3 regions of the Proteiniborus sp. DW1 genome follow, and region 2 is predicted to be linked to each of the others. Evidence: riboswitches for the same ligand, from Rfam matches in the RefSeq annotation. Region 2 holds a riboswitch; each other region holds the start of a gene.
What was found. Region 2 has a riboswitch for molybdenum cofactor ahead of DW1_RS03200 (NADH-dependent [FeFe] hydrogenase, group A6). Riboswitches for the same ligand answer to the same signal wherever they lie in the genome.
Positions count from the first base shown of each region.

Region 1: it holds a riboswitch for molybdenum cofactor, as region 2 does, so the genes downstream of both, pruA (L-glutamate gamma-semialdehyde dehydrogenase) here and DW1_RS03200 (NADH-dependent [FeFe] hydrogenase, group A6) in region 2, are expected to answer to the same signal.
Region 3: it holds a riboswitch for molybdenum cofactor, as region 2 does, so the genes downstream of both, DW1_RS14895 (ABC transporter substrate-binding protein) here and DW1_RS03200 (NADH-dependent [FeFe] hydrogenase, group A6) in region 2, are expected to answer to the same signal.

Region 1 covers NZ_FMDO01000058.1:17,321-21,942, reverse strand. The annotation lists gene trpB (tryptophan synthase subunit beta) at 16-1,173, shown strand; gene DW1_RS14320 (GNAT family N-acetyltransferase) at 1,999-2,262, shown strand; molybdenum cofactor riboswitch at 2,563-2,683, shown strand; gene pruA (L-glutamate gamma-semialdehyde dehydrogenase) at 2,784-4,409, shown strand.
Region 2 covers NZ_FMDO01000013.1:35,250-40,205, forward strand. The annotation lists gene typA (translational GTPase TypA) at 1-1,600, shown strand, start outside; molybdenum cofactor riboswitch at 1,731-1,850, shown strand; gene DW1_RS03200 (NADH-dependent [FeFe] hydrogenase, group A6) at 1,946-3,682, shown strand; gene DW1_RS03205 (ECF transporter S component) at 3,692-4,180, shown strand; gene DW1_RS03210 (calcium/sodium antiporter) at 4,311-4,956, opposite strand, start outside.
Region 3 covers NZ_FMDO01000062.1:46,821-51,776, forward strand. The annotation lists gene DW1_RS14885 (ATP-binding cassette domain-containing protein) at 1-274, opposite strand, end outside; gene DW1_RS14890 (ABC transporter permease) at 276-965, opposite strand; gene DW1_RS14895 (ABC transporter substrate-binding protein) at 1,217-2,107, opposite strand; molybdenum cofactor riboswitch at 2,560-2,681, opposite strand; gene fdhD (formate dehydrogenase accessory sulfurtransferase FdhD) at 2,650-3,432, opposite strand; gene DW1_RS14905 (molybdenum cofactor guanylyltransferase) at 3,446-4,048, opposite strand; gene DW1_RS14910 (MogA/MoaB family molybdenum cofactor biosynthesis protein) at 4,058-4,546, opposite strand; gene DW1_RS14915 (ferritin-like domain-containing protein) at 4,549-4,956, opposite strand, start outside.

The DNA of each region.
Region 1 (4,622 bases), on a different contig from region 2:
TTAGGAGGAATAAAAATGAAAAGAGAAAATGGATTATTTGGGCAGTATGGAGGAGCTTTTGTCTCAGAGGAATTAAAGTTAGTATTAGATGAGCTAGAAGAAGAGTTTTACAATGCAATGGAGGATGAAGTATTCTTAAAAGAGCTAGACTATTATTTAAGAGAATATGTAGGTAGAGAGAGCCCACTATACTTTGCAGAGAGACTAACAGAAGAGATGAGAGGAGCTAAGATTTATCTAAAAAGAGAAGACTTAAACCATACTGGAGCTCACAAGATTAACAATGCAATGGGACAGGGCCTGCTTGCTAAAAGGATGAGAAAAACAAGAATAATAGGAGAGACAGGTGCAGGACAGCATGGTGTTGCTACAGCTACAGTATGTGCCTTACTTGGATTAGATTGCACCATTTATATGGGTGAAGAAGACACTAAAAGACAAGAATTAAATGTTTTTAGAATGGAAATGCTAGGAGCAAAAGTGGTAGCTGTAAAGGAAGGAAATAGGACACTAAAAGAAGCAGTAGATAGGGCATTAGAGGACTATGTAAAAAATAAAGATTATACCTTTTATCTTCTTGGTTCAGCAGTAGGACCTCATCCATTTCCAATGATAGTAAGGACATTCCAATCAGTAATAGGAAAAGAAGCAAGAAAGCAAATAATAGAAAAAGAAGGCAGATTACCTGACTATGTAGTAGCTTGTGTTGGAGGAGGAAGTAATGCCATAGGGTTATTTTCACCATTTTACAATGATAAAGAAGTAAAAATGGTAGGAGTAGAGCCAGCTGGAAGAGGAATTGATACAAAGGAACATGCAGCTAGTATAAGTAGAGGTAATGTGGGTGTAATACATGGTTTTAAAAGCTACTTACTAAAGCATAATACGCATTCTATCGCAGCAGGACTAGATTATCCAGGAGTAGGACCAGAGCATAGCTACTACAGTGATATAAAAAGAGCTGAATACAAATCCGTAACTGATGAAGAAGCCTTAAATGCATTCTTTAAATTATCGAAAACTGAGGGGATAATACCAGCCTTAGAAAGCTCCCATGCCATAGCCTATGGAATGAAGTTAGCTAAAAATCTAAGTAAAGATAAGGTTATAATAATTAATTTATCTGGTAGAGGAGATAAGGATGTAGCACAAATAAAAGATATGATGAGATGAAGATAGAAGCCTTTCTTTTTAGTTGTATAGACTAAAGAGAGAGGCTTTTTAGAAAAAATTTATTTCTTTTAGTTTTCTCTTTTCGCTTTTTAGTTATTCGTCTAAATTACCCCCTAAGATGCAATAATATAATATTTTAATCATTCATTACTACATCTTTAAGATATTCATTTGAAAAGATTCGCTAATCGAAGCTATAAGGGGATTGTATTATTGCTCTTTATAAAAGTATTGGCCAAGGAGTTTGAACTAATAAAAAGTAAAGGATAAATCAGTGGTAATATTAGCTAAATTATTATATAATTTAGCTAATATTATAAAAATAGAAACAATAATTTCTATTTTTGGATGTAGATTTATGAGAAAGCTAATATTTTTATGTATATTTATTTTATTATATTATATATATGGTTTGTAACAACCTAAAGAGGTCCTCCTATTAAAGTTACTCTTTAAGACTTAAATAATGAGGGAGGATATTTTGATGAAGAAAGTTTTAACAAATAATAAACTATTTGATTACTTAAATAATGAGGTAAGTGAAAAATTTGAAGGATGATGTTTTTATATTTAGAATCGATTAGAAGAATGCAAGAGTTTCCACTGAGTTGGAATGATAGAAGCGATGATATAACTAAATTTTTGAATGAAGAAAAATGAGATGATCAAAAAAGTTATAATGAGACAGATATAAGTATACGATAACTAAGTAGAATATTAGAGATGAGGAAGATAATAATCGAGAAGAGCGCAAAGCAAGACGGATGAAACGTCCCCTTGTCCCAAAGCAAGACGGATGAAACGTCCCCTTGTCCCAAAATTTCAATGAATGGAAAGCCTTCAATGGGAACTGTCATCGAAGATAAAAATAGTATACCGCCAAATTCAAGTTTGAAGAATAAGAGATACAGTTTAATATCTATAAATAGTCAAGATATTGGAATTATTGATTATATAATGAGTTATCCAGATGAAGATGCAGTATATATAGGATTATTATTAATTCATGGAGACTTTCATAGACAAGGATATGGAAAAGCATTCATAGAAGAATTTATAGTTAACATGCAAAAAAAAAGGATACTCTAGAATAAGACTAGGTGTGTTAAAGCAAAACGAAAGTGGATTTAAATTTTGGACCAAAATCGGATTCAAAGTAGTAAAAGAAGTAGTTAGTTCAATTCATCCTGAAAAAAACTGGGAGATTAAAGTGATGGAAAAAACAATATAAAGGAAATATCTAGGGCTGTAGACTGAACAAAAACTATGCCTGTCCTTTAAGCTATAAAAAGTTGAATTTGTCCCTAAAACGGCATATAATATTTATGGAATTATTTATTTTCTGAAAATTTAGAATTGCCACAACTATAGTGTGTCTAGACAAGTTTATATTGAAAGTTTCTTCGAGTCTCTTGTTCCAAGAGGTTCTACCTATGAACAAAAGACTGTTAGGGTAAAGTTGGAAGCAGCTTTGCCTCCCAGTTTGGAAAGAAGGGAACGTAGTTGAAACAAACTAAACAATATATTGATTTAGTTTGTTTGCTATGATCAAGGATACCTTCTTTTAAAACTTTGATGATATTCAAAACATTATTAAAAGGAGGATTTTTATGTCTAACAGCTGTTTTAAGGTAAAAAAGCCAGAAAATGAACCTGTTCTAACCTATGACAAAGAAAGTTCTGAAAGAATGAACCTCAAGTTAAAAATCTCTGAACTTAAACAGAAGCATTATGAAATTCCTTTAATAATAGGAGGAAAGGAAGTACATACGGGTCAAACTCAAGAATGCATCATTCCCCACAACAAAAATCATGTTCTTGCAACTTATCATATGGCGGGAGAAAAGGAAGTAAAATTAGCAATTGAAGCAGCTTTGGAAGCTAAAAGAGAATGGTCTAAAATGCCATGGCAGCATAGGGCATCAATTTTTTTAAAAGCCGCTGAGTTGCTAGCAGGACCTTGGAGAACTACTTTAAATGCAGCAACTATGCTAGGACAAAGTAAAACAGCTCATCAGGCTGAAATTGACTCTGCTTGTGAATTGATAGATTTTCTTAGATTTAATGTGTATTATATGTCAGAAATCTACAGTGAGCAAATAATCTCCACAAATGAGAGCTGGAATAGAATGGAGTACAGACCTCTTGAGGGATTTGTTTTTGCAGTAACCCCTTTTAATTTCACTGCTATAGGTGGAAACTTATCTATATCTCCTGCTTTAATGGGAAATACAGTTGTATGGAAACCATCAGGTTCAGCTGTGTATTCTAACTATTTCTTTATGAAACTACTACAGGAGGCAGGTTTACCTGATGGAGTGATAAACTTTATTCCTGGCTCAGGAAGCTTAATTGGAGATATAGTATTTAATAGTGAATGGCTTGGAGGAGTTCATTTTACAGGTTCTACAGAAGTATTTAATGGAATGTGGAAAACAGTAGGTGCAAATATAGATAAATATAGATCTTATCCTAGGCTTGTTGGGGAGACAGGTGGAAAGGACTTTGTATTTGCTCACAAAGATGCAGATGTTGATAAGCTAGTTACTGCTTTAATAAGAGGTGCTTTTGAATATCAAGGGCAAAAGTGTTCAGCTGCTTCTCGAGCATATATACCTGAAAGCCTGTGGAACGAGGTAAAGGAAAAATTGATTAGCGAGGTTGAGACTATTAAAGTAGGAGATGTAGAAGACTTTACTAATTTTATGGGTGCTGTTATAGATAAAAAATCCTTTGATAAAATTAAAGGATATATTGAGTATGCTAATAATTCTAATGAAGCTGAAATAATCGTGGGAGGAAATTGTGATGATACTATAGGGTATTTTATAGAACCGACAATTATAGCTACTAAAAATCCATTCTTTAAAACAATGACGGAAGAAATCTTTGGACCTGTACTTACGATATATGTGTATGAGGATAATAAATTTGAAGAAACCCTTAATATCTGTAATGAATCTACCGTTTATGGACTAACTGGGTCAATATTTTCTCAGAATAGAAAAGCTATAGTTGAAATGGAGAATATACTTGAATATGCGGCAGGCAATTTATATATAAATGATAAGCCTACAGGAGCAGTTGTAGGTCAGCAACCATTTGGTGGAGGAAGAGCTTCAGGAACAAATGATAAGGCTGGAAGTAAACTAAATCTGCTTAGATGGGTAAGTCCTAGAGTGATAAAGGAAACTTTTAATGCACCTGGTAGTTATAGATATTCGTTTATGGAATAATTGTTGCTATGAATCGTAAAGCAAGGGGACGGGGTTATTGCTTTTTCATTATGATCAGTCCGGAGTCTATTAGAAGCAGTCAGATATGTTAAACTTGTGTGAATAACTAGAATATAATATGCAAATAATATAATCTTAAAATAGGCCAAAAGTTATGAAGAAAAAAATAAATGATTTAATTAGGAAAATAAGGCTTTTATTGCGGAGATATCC
Region 2 (4,956 bases):
TATAGATACTCCTGGTCATGCCGACTTTGGGGGAGAAGTAGAACGTGTTCTTAAAATGGTAAATGGAGTGATTTTAGTAGTAGATGCTTTTGAAGGTGCTATGCCACAGACAAAGTTTGTATTAAAAAATGCATTAGAATTAAATCTACCTGTAATAGTATGTATAAATAAGATAGATAGGCCAGAGGCAAGACCAAACGAAGTAATAGATGAAGTTCTGGACTTATTCATAGAGTTAGGCGCAGATGAGAGCCAACTGGATTGTCCCTTTGTATTTGCATCTGCAAAAGGTGGAACTGCTTCATTAGATATGAATGAACAAAAAGACAATATGGAAGATTTATTTGAAACCATAATAAAATACATCCCAGCTCCAGAAGGAGAGAGAGATGAGCCTCTTCAAGTTCTAATATCTACAATAGACTATAACGAGTATGTGGGTAGAATAGGTATTGGAAAGGTTGAAAGGGGAAGCATTAAAGTAAATGAGCCAGCTGTGATAGTGAATTATTTAGAACCAGAGGTTCAGAAAAAAGTAAAAATAACCAAGATATACGAGTTCGAGGGACTTAATAGAGTAGAAGTAGATAGTGCTGAAATAGGAAGCATAATAGCAGTATCTGGTGTAGAAGGAATACACATAGGGGACACTATATGTGCACCAGAAAGACCAGAGCCACTTCCTTTTGTTAAGATATCTGAACCAACTATTGCAATGACATTTTCAGTTAATAACAGTCCTTTTGCTGGTCAAGAAGGAAAATTCGTGACATCCAGACAGGTTAGAGAAAGACTTTTTAAGGAGCTTAATACAGATGTAAGCTTAAGAGTAGAAGAAACTGAATCAACAGATTCATTTAAGGTATCAGGAAGAGGAGAACTTCATCTCTCAATATTAATAGAGACTATGAGAAGAGAAGGATACGAATTTCAAGTCTCAAAGCCAGAGGTTTTATTTAAAACTATAGATGGAAAAAAACATGAACCTATTGAAAAAGTTATTATAGATGTGCCTGAAGAATACGTAGGTTCAGTTATAGAAAAGCTAGGCCAGAGAAAAGGTGAACTGATTACTATGACTCAACCTAGTGGAGGCTATACTAGATTAGAGTTTATGATACCAGCTAGAGGCTTAATTGGTTATCGCTCAGAGTTCATGACAGATACTAGAGGTAATGGAATATTGAATTCAGTATTTGAAGGATATCAGCCATATAAAGGAGATATACCTAGAAGACCACAAGGTTCACTAGTAGCCTTTGAATCTGGAGAAGCAGTGACATATGGGTTGTATGCAGCCCAAGAAAGAGGAATACTATTCATTACACCAGGAACCAAGGTATATGAAGGTATGGTAGTAGGGCAAAATGCAAAATCAGGGGATATAGAAGTGAATGTATGTAAGAGAAAACAGCTTACAAATACGAGAGCATCAGGTTCAGATGATGCACTAAGACTTTCACCACCTAAGATTATGAGTCTTGAAGAAGCACTAGAATTCATAGAAGATGATGAACTACTAGAGATTACTCCTGAAAACATTAGAGTAAGAAAAAGTATACTTGACCATAATCTAAGGTATAAATCTAAGAAAAAATAGATAGAAAGCCATAGTTGAAATTATTCTAGCTATGGCTTTTTTATTTTTCGATTTTTTAATTTTTTAAGAAAAATGATAAAATTTAGAAATAAAGTTGACAAAAGAATAACATTGAAATAGAATTTTTTTAGAAATAGAATAACTCCGAGTTTATAATCCTAAAGACAAGAGTCAATGGATATAAGCCTATGGGTATGAATAGAAATGTTCATGCCTCCCGTGTTTGGAAAGGAGGATTTTTTACCGACATCATATAGACGTATCGGTTTTTTACCATGCGAAAAAAACTCATTTTATAAGGAGTTTTCTGTTTTTTTAATATAAATGATGAAGGGGAGTGTTATTGTGGAAATGGTTAACTTAACAATCAATGGCATAAAAACTCAAGTGCCAAAAGGTATTACAGTCCTAGAAGCAGCTAGGGGATTGAATATTCACATTCCTACTCTATGTTTTTTAAAAGAAATAAACGAAGTAGGCTCTTGTAGAATGTGCGTTGTAGAGGTAAAGGGGGCTAGAGCTCTACAGGCATCATGTCTTCTTCAAGTTCAAGAAGGTATGGAAGTATGGACTGCTTCAAAGAAGGTGAGAGAGGCCAGAGCAACTATTCTTGAACTTATTTTGGCACGTCATGATAGAGAATGCCTTACTTGTTCACGAAATCTAAACTGTGAACTTCAAAAGCTTTCAGAAGAAATGGGTATAGGTGAGATAAGTTATCAAAATAATAACAAGACACATACTGTAGATCAGGCCTCACCAGCAATAGTTAGGGACCAAAACAAATGTATACTTTGTGGAAGATGTGTAAGTGTATGCAAGAATGTGCAAGGAACAGGAGTTATAGATTTTGGGGGAAGAGGAGTTAGAACAGTAGTAACTACTCCTTTTGAAAAAAGTTTATCAGAGTTAGCATGTATTAATTGTGGACAGTGTATAAAGGTTTGTCCAGTTGGTGCATTAAGAGAAAAAGACGATAGAGATAGAGTGTGGGAAGCTCTTGAAGATAATGAAAAATACGTTATTGTTCAAACTGCTCCAGCAGTGAGAGTTGCTTTAGGTGAGGAATTTGGTATGCCTATTGGAACCAATGTAGAAGGCAAAATGGTGACAGCTCTTAGAAGATTGGGATTTGATAGAGTGTTTGATACAGATTTTGCAGCAGATTTGACAATTATTGAGGAAGGTACAGAACTTATAGGAAGATTAAAGAATGGTGGAAAACTTCCTATGATTACTTCCTGTTCGCCTGGATGGATTAAATATTGTGAACATTTTCATAATGATTTTTTAGATAATTTATCTAGCTGTAAATCACCCCATCAAATGCTAGGGGCATTAACTAAGTCATATTATGCAGAAAAAATGGGAATAGATCCGAAGAAAATTTTTGTAGTATCTGTAATGCCTTGTACAGCTAAAAAGTATGAATCTGCACGTGAAGAGCTATCTGTAGATGGACTCAGAGATGTAGATGCAGTTATTACAACTAGAGAATTAGCTAAGATGATAAAGGAAGCCAGAATAGATTTTGCATCCTTAGAAGAACAACAGTTTGATAAGGTTATGGGAGAATCTACTGGAGCAGCTGTGATATTTGGAACCACTGGAGGTGTTATGGAAGCAGCTCTAAGGACTGTTGCAGATATATTATCTAATCAAGACTTAAAAGAGATAGACTATACGCCTGTTAGAGGATTAGAAGGAATCAAAGAAGCTACTGTTAGAATAGGAAACCTTGATGTGAAAGTAGCTGTTGCACATGGCACAGGGAATGCAAGCAAACTTTTAGGTAAGGTGAGAAAAGGTGAAGCTGATTATCATTTTATTGAAGTAATGGGATGTCAAGGTGGATGTATAAATGGTGGAGGACAGCCAATTATAATGGATAAGGATAAAACTGAAGAAGTATGTAAGCTAAGAGCACAAGGCCTATATAATATTGATAAAGAAATGCCTTTAAGAAAGTCTCATACTAATCCAGAAATAAAAGCATTATATGAAGAATACCTTGGAGAAGCTAATGGACATAAGGCTCATAAGCTATTACATACTCACTATATAAAAAGAGCAAAGATTTAGGTGGGAAAAGTGGATGTAAAAGTTAGAACCCTAACAAAAGCGGCTTTATTGCTTGCAATTGCTTTAGTATTTCAGTTCGTTAAAATGGGACAGTTAATAACTGGCTCAGGAATAAACGCAGTACTAATTTTAGCAGCTCACATATGTGGATTACCTTGGGCTATAGCTATTGGATTTACCACTCCATTTATGGCTGTAGTATTAGGAGTTCAACCTCCTGCAATGATTATAGTTGTCCCATTTATTGTAGCAGGAAATATTATTTATGCTACGGCATACGGTCTAATAAGAAAAAGAAGTAAGATAATAGGAATCATAGTTGCAGCTCTTATAAAGTTTGGACTATTATACTCTGCTGTGAATTTTATTTTGACAGTAAAGCCTCCAATAAAAGCCGCGCTAAGCTTTCCACAGCTTATAACTGCTTTAGTAGGTGGTACGTTAGCACTTGTTATTATACAGGTTATAGAACGAATAAAAAACCATCAGCCAACTTAATATAATTAACTTGATTAATAGGATTAGCTTTGCATCTACTCGGATGTATAGCTAATCTTATTTAATTATTGAGCATGAAGGCTTTTACTAACCTTTTATTCAAGTAAAACTAATATTTTGGTAGAAGTTTTTAACCTAAATAAAAACCATATAAAAACACTAAATATATAACATAGATTACTAATAAAACTATACCTTGGACTCTATAAGTCTTCTTTTTAATAAATGAGGGGATTATTAAAATTGACACTATTATAAGAGCAGCAGGAAAATCCAATAATATATTTTGTTTTAAAACCTTAAGTGGTGCTACAAAAGCAGATACTCCAATGACCATAGTGATGTTCATGATGTTTGATCCTACTATATTGCCTATTGCCATATTAGTATGACCTTTTTTAATAGTGGTTATTGCCGTCGCCAATTCAGGCAAAGATGTGCCTAGTGCAATTATTGACAGGGCTATAACTGATTCAGGAACACCTATGCTCCTTGCAATTACTACACCACTATGTACCAATAGTTCTGCACCTCCAAATATAGTCAATGCACCAACTACAAAAAGTACTCCAATTCTTAATTTCATTTTAGGCTCTAAATCAAGCTTATGGCTAGTAGTTTTTTTTTCTATTCTATTTTTTAGAATAAAAAAATCTAAAATTACATAGATAATTAGCATGGCAATAAGAACTAATGAATCTGACTTATCTATTACTCTATCCAGTGCTAGGTATGACATTATAATTAAATATAGCGACAAAAGAATTGATTTTAAC
Region 3 (4,956 bases), on a different contig from region 2:
TGTTTAGATAAACTTTTCTTTTAAAAAGATAGGGTTTTTGTGAAACTAATGTCATCCTGTCATATGGTTTCGAATTAATGACTGATTGGTCATACGATACTGTACCCGTATATTCATCATCCAGTCCTGCGATTATGTTAAGCAATGTACTTTTACCAGAGCCATTAGGACCAATTATCCCTGTTATTTTTCCTTTTTCTATTTCTAGCTTTTCTATATCTAGTACTAGTTTATCATTGTAATATTTTTTTATATTATTTATAGATACTTTCAAATTAATCCTCTCCTTGATAGGAGTATATTATGCTATTTACCCCAAAAGAAATTATTAAAAGCACAATTCCTAAAGCTATTGCCATAGGATAATCTCCCATAGAATTCATCATTGAAATAGTTGTTGTAATAACTCTTGTATGGTTTTTTATATTTCCTCCAACTATCATAACTGCTCCAACCTCAGATATGGCTCTTGAAAAAGCTGTTGCAATATTAACTAAGATATCTACTTTTAGTTCTTTTATTATAAGTATTATTATATCAAGCTTCCCTGCACCTAAAGTTTTTCCTACCTTTTCAATAGTCTTTCCACGGTTTTTTGAAAGACTGTATGTTAGCCCAATTATTAGAGGAGTTACTAATAATGTTTGAGCAATTATCATAGCTGTAGGAGTATATAGTAAGTCAAGAAATCCTAATGGCCCCTTTCTTGAAAGTAATATAGCAACTACCAATCCCACTATTACTGAAGGAACACTCATCATTGTGTATACTAATCTTGAAAATAGGCGTTTACCTTTAAACTCCTTTATTCCTAAATAAATACCTAAGGGTATAGATATTATTGAAGAAAGAATAGTAGATAAAGAGGATACAAATAATGATAATAATATTATCTTATATACTTCTTTATCTAAACTTATTAGTAAGTATCCTGCTTCTTTAAAACCATTTAAAATATAGTCCATTTAATTCTCCCCTTTGTAAAAATCCTAGCATAGCATTGTTTGCTACATACCATTGCACTTTCCTTGAGCTATGCAGTTCCGACTCTAAGCTAGGCAAGCATGAATCCCTAAAATAATTATTATAGAAAAATAGCCGCATGCTGCCAGTGAGGCTAAGCATGCAGCTAGTATAACTTCTTATAGCTCTTAATTATACTACTTGAGTAAATAACTTTTATATTATTTTAGCTTATAATATATGATTTCAATTTTTACTTTCCATTAGGTACGAATAATGGCATTCCATACTTATCTACACCAAATTCACCTATTAGTTTTTGTCCTTTTTCAGACAACATCCAATCCATAAATGCTTTTGCTCCCTCAGCATTTATTTTATCACTTTTTTCTGGGTTTACTGGTATTATACCATATTGATTAAATAAATTCTCGTCTTTTTCTATTATTATATCAAGATCTAATGTATCTCTTAAGCTAAGATAAGTTGCTCTATCTGTTAATGTATAACCTTGTTTTTCTGAAGCTATTTTCAATACATCGCCCATTCCACTACCTGCTGATAAGTACCAATCTCCTTGTGGTTCTATGCCAGCTGTTTTCCATATTTCTAATTCTTTCTTATGAGTACCTGAATCGTCACCTCTTGAAACAAATTTAGCTTGGTTTTCAGAGATAGTAGTTAAACCTGTAAGAATATCATTTGGTGAATTTTCCTTTAACTTTAGAGGATCGTCTTTTGGTCCAACTAGTATAAAATCATTATACATTACATCATGTCTTTCAGTACCATGACCTTCTTTAACAAACTCTTCTTCTGATGCTTTAGCATGTACAAGTAGTATATCTGCATCTCCATCTTTCCCCATTTGAAGAGCTTTACCAGTTCCTACTGCTATAACCTTAACTTCTATACCTGTATCTTCAGTAAATTTAGGAAGCAAATAATCTAAAAGTTTACTATCTTGTGTACTAGTAGTTGTAGAAAGTATAATACTTCCACCTAATTTTTCTTCGTTATCATTTCTATTGCCATTAGATTGATCTACGGAATTTTCAGGTTGATCTGTAGATTTAGGTGTACATCCAACTAATAAAGAAAATACAAGTAAGATACTTAAAGAAATTAACAAAAACTTTTTCATGAGTATTTTTTCCTCCTTTTATTATGTAGTTTTTTTAACCGCAATTTCCGAATGCAAATTTATTTGTGACTACCCTCCATAAATTCGGTGATTGGGATATTTGACCTGCTAATCACTTCCTGATAAAAGAATTCAACAAGTAGGGATAAGTCGTTTACCGCAATCTCATAATTTAAATTTATTGGCTCGCTATCACTCGCATAAATTTGATTCTCCTTGCGTTTGACCTACCTACGATTCTTTTAAAAAGGCATTCAAATCAATCGAGTTAGGTCATTAGCAGTCAAATAACTAAATCTGCTAACTCCCTTCGGTCGTTCAAACTTGGTGCTTGATACATTTGACCTACCAGCAATTTCTCGATTAAAGCATTCGAAAAGTTAGGTTAGATCATAAAAAAAGACAGTCCCAAAAAGGACTGTTTTAAACTAGTGGCAAAACATTAAATTTTACCAACAGGTTAAAACTTTCCTTTCCAAATACGGGAGGCACAAGAATTTCTCCTTATACCCATCGGCTAGACTTCATGGTCAACATTGACTTTAGAAGTTTAAGCTCGGAAAATTTGAGTAGATATTCATTTTTTCTCCTCTGGCAAAGCCTATGAGGGTTATATTTAATTCTCTTGCTAATTCTACTGCAAGACTAGTAGGAGCTGCTCTAGATACTAGTATAGGAATTTCTCTTTTTGCAGTCTTTATAAGCATTTCAGACGATATCCTTCCACTAACTAGAAGTATCTTGTCTGTTAAGGGGATATCCTCCACTAATGCTCTTCCTAGTACCTTATCTAATGCATTATGTCTTCCTATGTCTTCTTCAAAGATAAGTATATCATTAAAGCTACATAGGGCACAACTATGAACCCCTCCTGTATTTAAAAAAAGCTCTGAGTTTTTACTAAAGGCTTTTACAAGGTTCTTTATTTCATCTAAGGTTATAGTTAAGTAATTATTTATCTTCTTAGACTTAAAGGAATCTAATACATTATAAAACAGTGTACCCTTACCACAGCCTGATGTAATAGTTCTTTTCCCATACAGTTTTTCTATTAATGAGCTTTTATTTTTTAACTCAACATAAGAAAGACCTTTTTCTTCGTCTATTTTTAGATTAACAATGTCTGAAGTAGAACTTATAAAACCTTCTGAATAAAGAAAACCTACAGTCAAATATTTAAGAGATTTTGGACTACATAGTAGTGTTATAAATTCTTCATCATTTATAAATATAGTAAAAGGATATTCTGAAACTACTATGTCTTCTTCTTTTAATATATTGTCACCCTTCACTCTTATTATATCTACTTTTTTTGTATCATTCATAGGATTTACCTCTTTATTCATTAGCAATTTTAATCAAATAGTTATTTAAGTCTTCCTTTGTATTGAGATTCAAAAACATATCCCAATTAGGACTAAACCTTCTAGCCTCTTCTTCACTTATATAGTATACATCCACCTTCTCTAATAGTGAATTAATAGATCTATTACCACTAAAAAGATGCTTCTCTATTTCAATTTTGAGTTTTTTAGAATAAAAAGCATTAAAAGGCTCTATCCAACTACCAAATCTAGTAATACAAGCAGAAGTATCTATGCATCTAATACTATTCTTCATATATCTTATATAATCAAAATTTATATTAGGCATGTCACATGCTAGAAAGTAGGAAAATTCATTTGAAGCCATGGTTAATCCTGCATGTATGCCGCTTAACGGGCCTCTTCCGACTATTATGTCACTAATTATCTTATCCCCAAGCCCCTTATAGCACTCAGGTCTATTAGTTACTATAATAATCTCATCAAACTCCTGGTTGAGTTTCATTATGAGACTATCCATAAGTCTTCTTTCATTAATTTTCAGTAGTTGCTTATCAAAGCCCATTCTAGAACTTTTACCACCTGCTAGTATGACAGCAGTACCAAACTTCTTCATATATATCACCTATCTAGCACATTCACCTGTTTTACCTGTTAATATCTCAAGACCATGATGTATACTATCAATAATATATTCTAAAGATTCTCTTACAGCCTTTGGACTTCCAGGCAAATTAACTATAAGTGTCTCTTTTCGTATTCCTGATGCTGCCCTTGATAGCATAGCTCTTGGTGTAATACTCAAACTATAGTATCTAATGGCTTCTGATATTCCTGGAGCCATTCTATCACATACCTTAATAGTTGCTTCTGGAGTTACATCTCTTTTACTAAATCCAGTACCACCTGTAGTTAATATTAAATCTAGCTTCAGTTCATCTGACATATGAACCATTTCTCTTGATATACTGTCCTCATCGTCTGGAAGAATAACATACCTCTCAACAGTATACCCCTTTTTCTCCAAAATATCAGAAATAACCTTACCACTTAAATCTTCTCTTTCACCTTTTGAGCCTTTATCACTGGCTGTAATTATTCCAACTCTAAACATTTTTATCCTCCCCAAGGAAGATTCATATATTCCTTCATTCTTCTGTCATATTCAGATTTGAATAATCTTTCATGACCATCTTCCCACTCAGCTAATTTATTGAATAAAGTTTTTGCTACTTCATCGTCAGCACTTTCTGCTGCTTTTCTATAGAATTCCGCATAATCTCTTTCAATTAAATAAGCCATCCTTAGCACAGTTAAATCTGGAATATCAGATTCCATTAAAGTCTCAGCTATATGTTCAGACTTTTCTCTAGACTCAAAAATATTTTTTTCATCTCTATTAAAGCCCTCTGACTTAATATTAAATGAGTCTGTTTCAAGATATTCCTCTAATTGTTCTTTTATGAAGTTGTAGTGCTCCATTTCTACATCTGCTAAATCTAAAAATAGCTTTCTTGTAGTTGG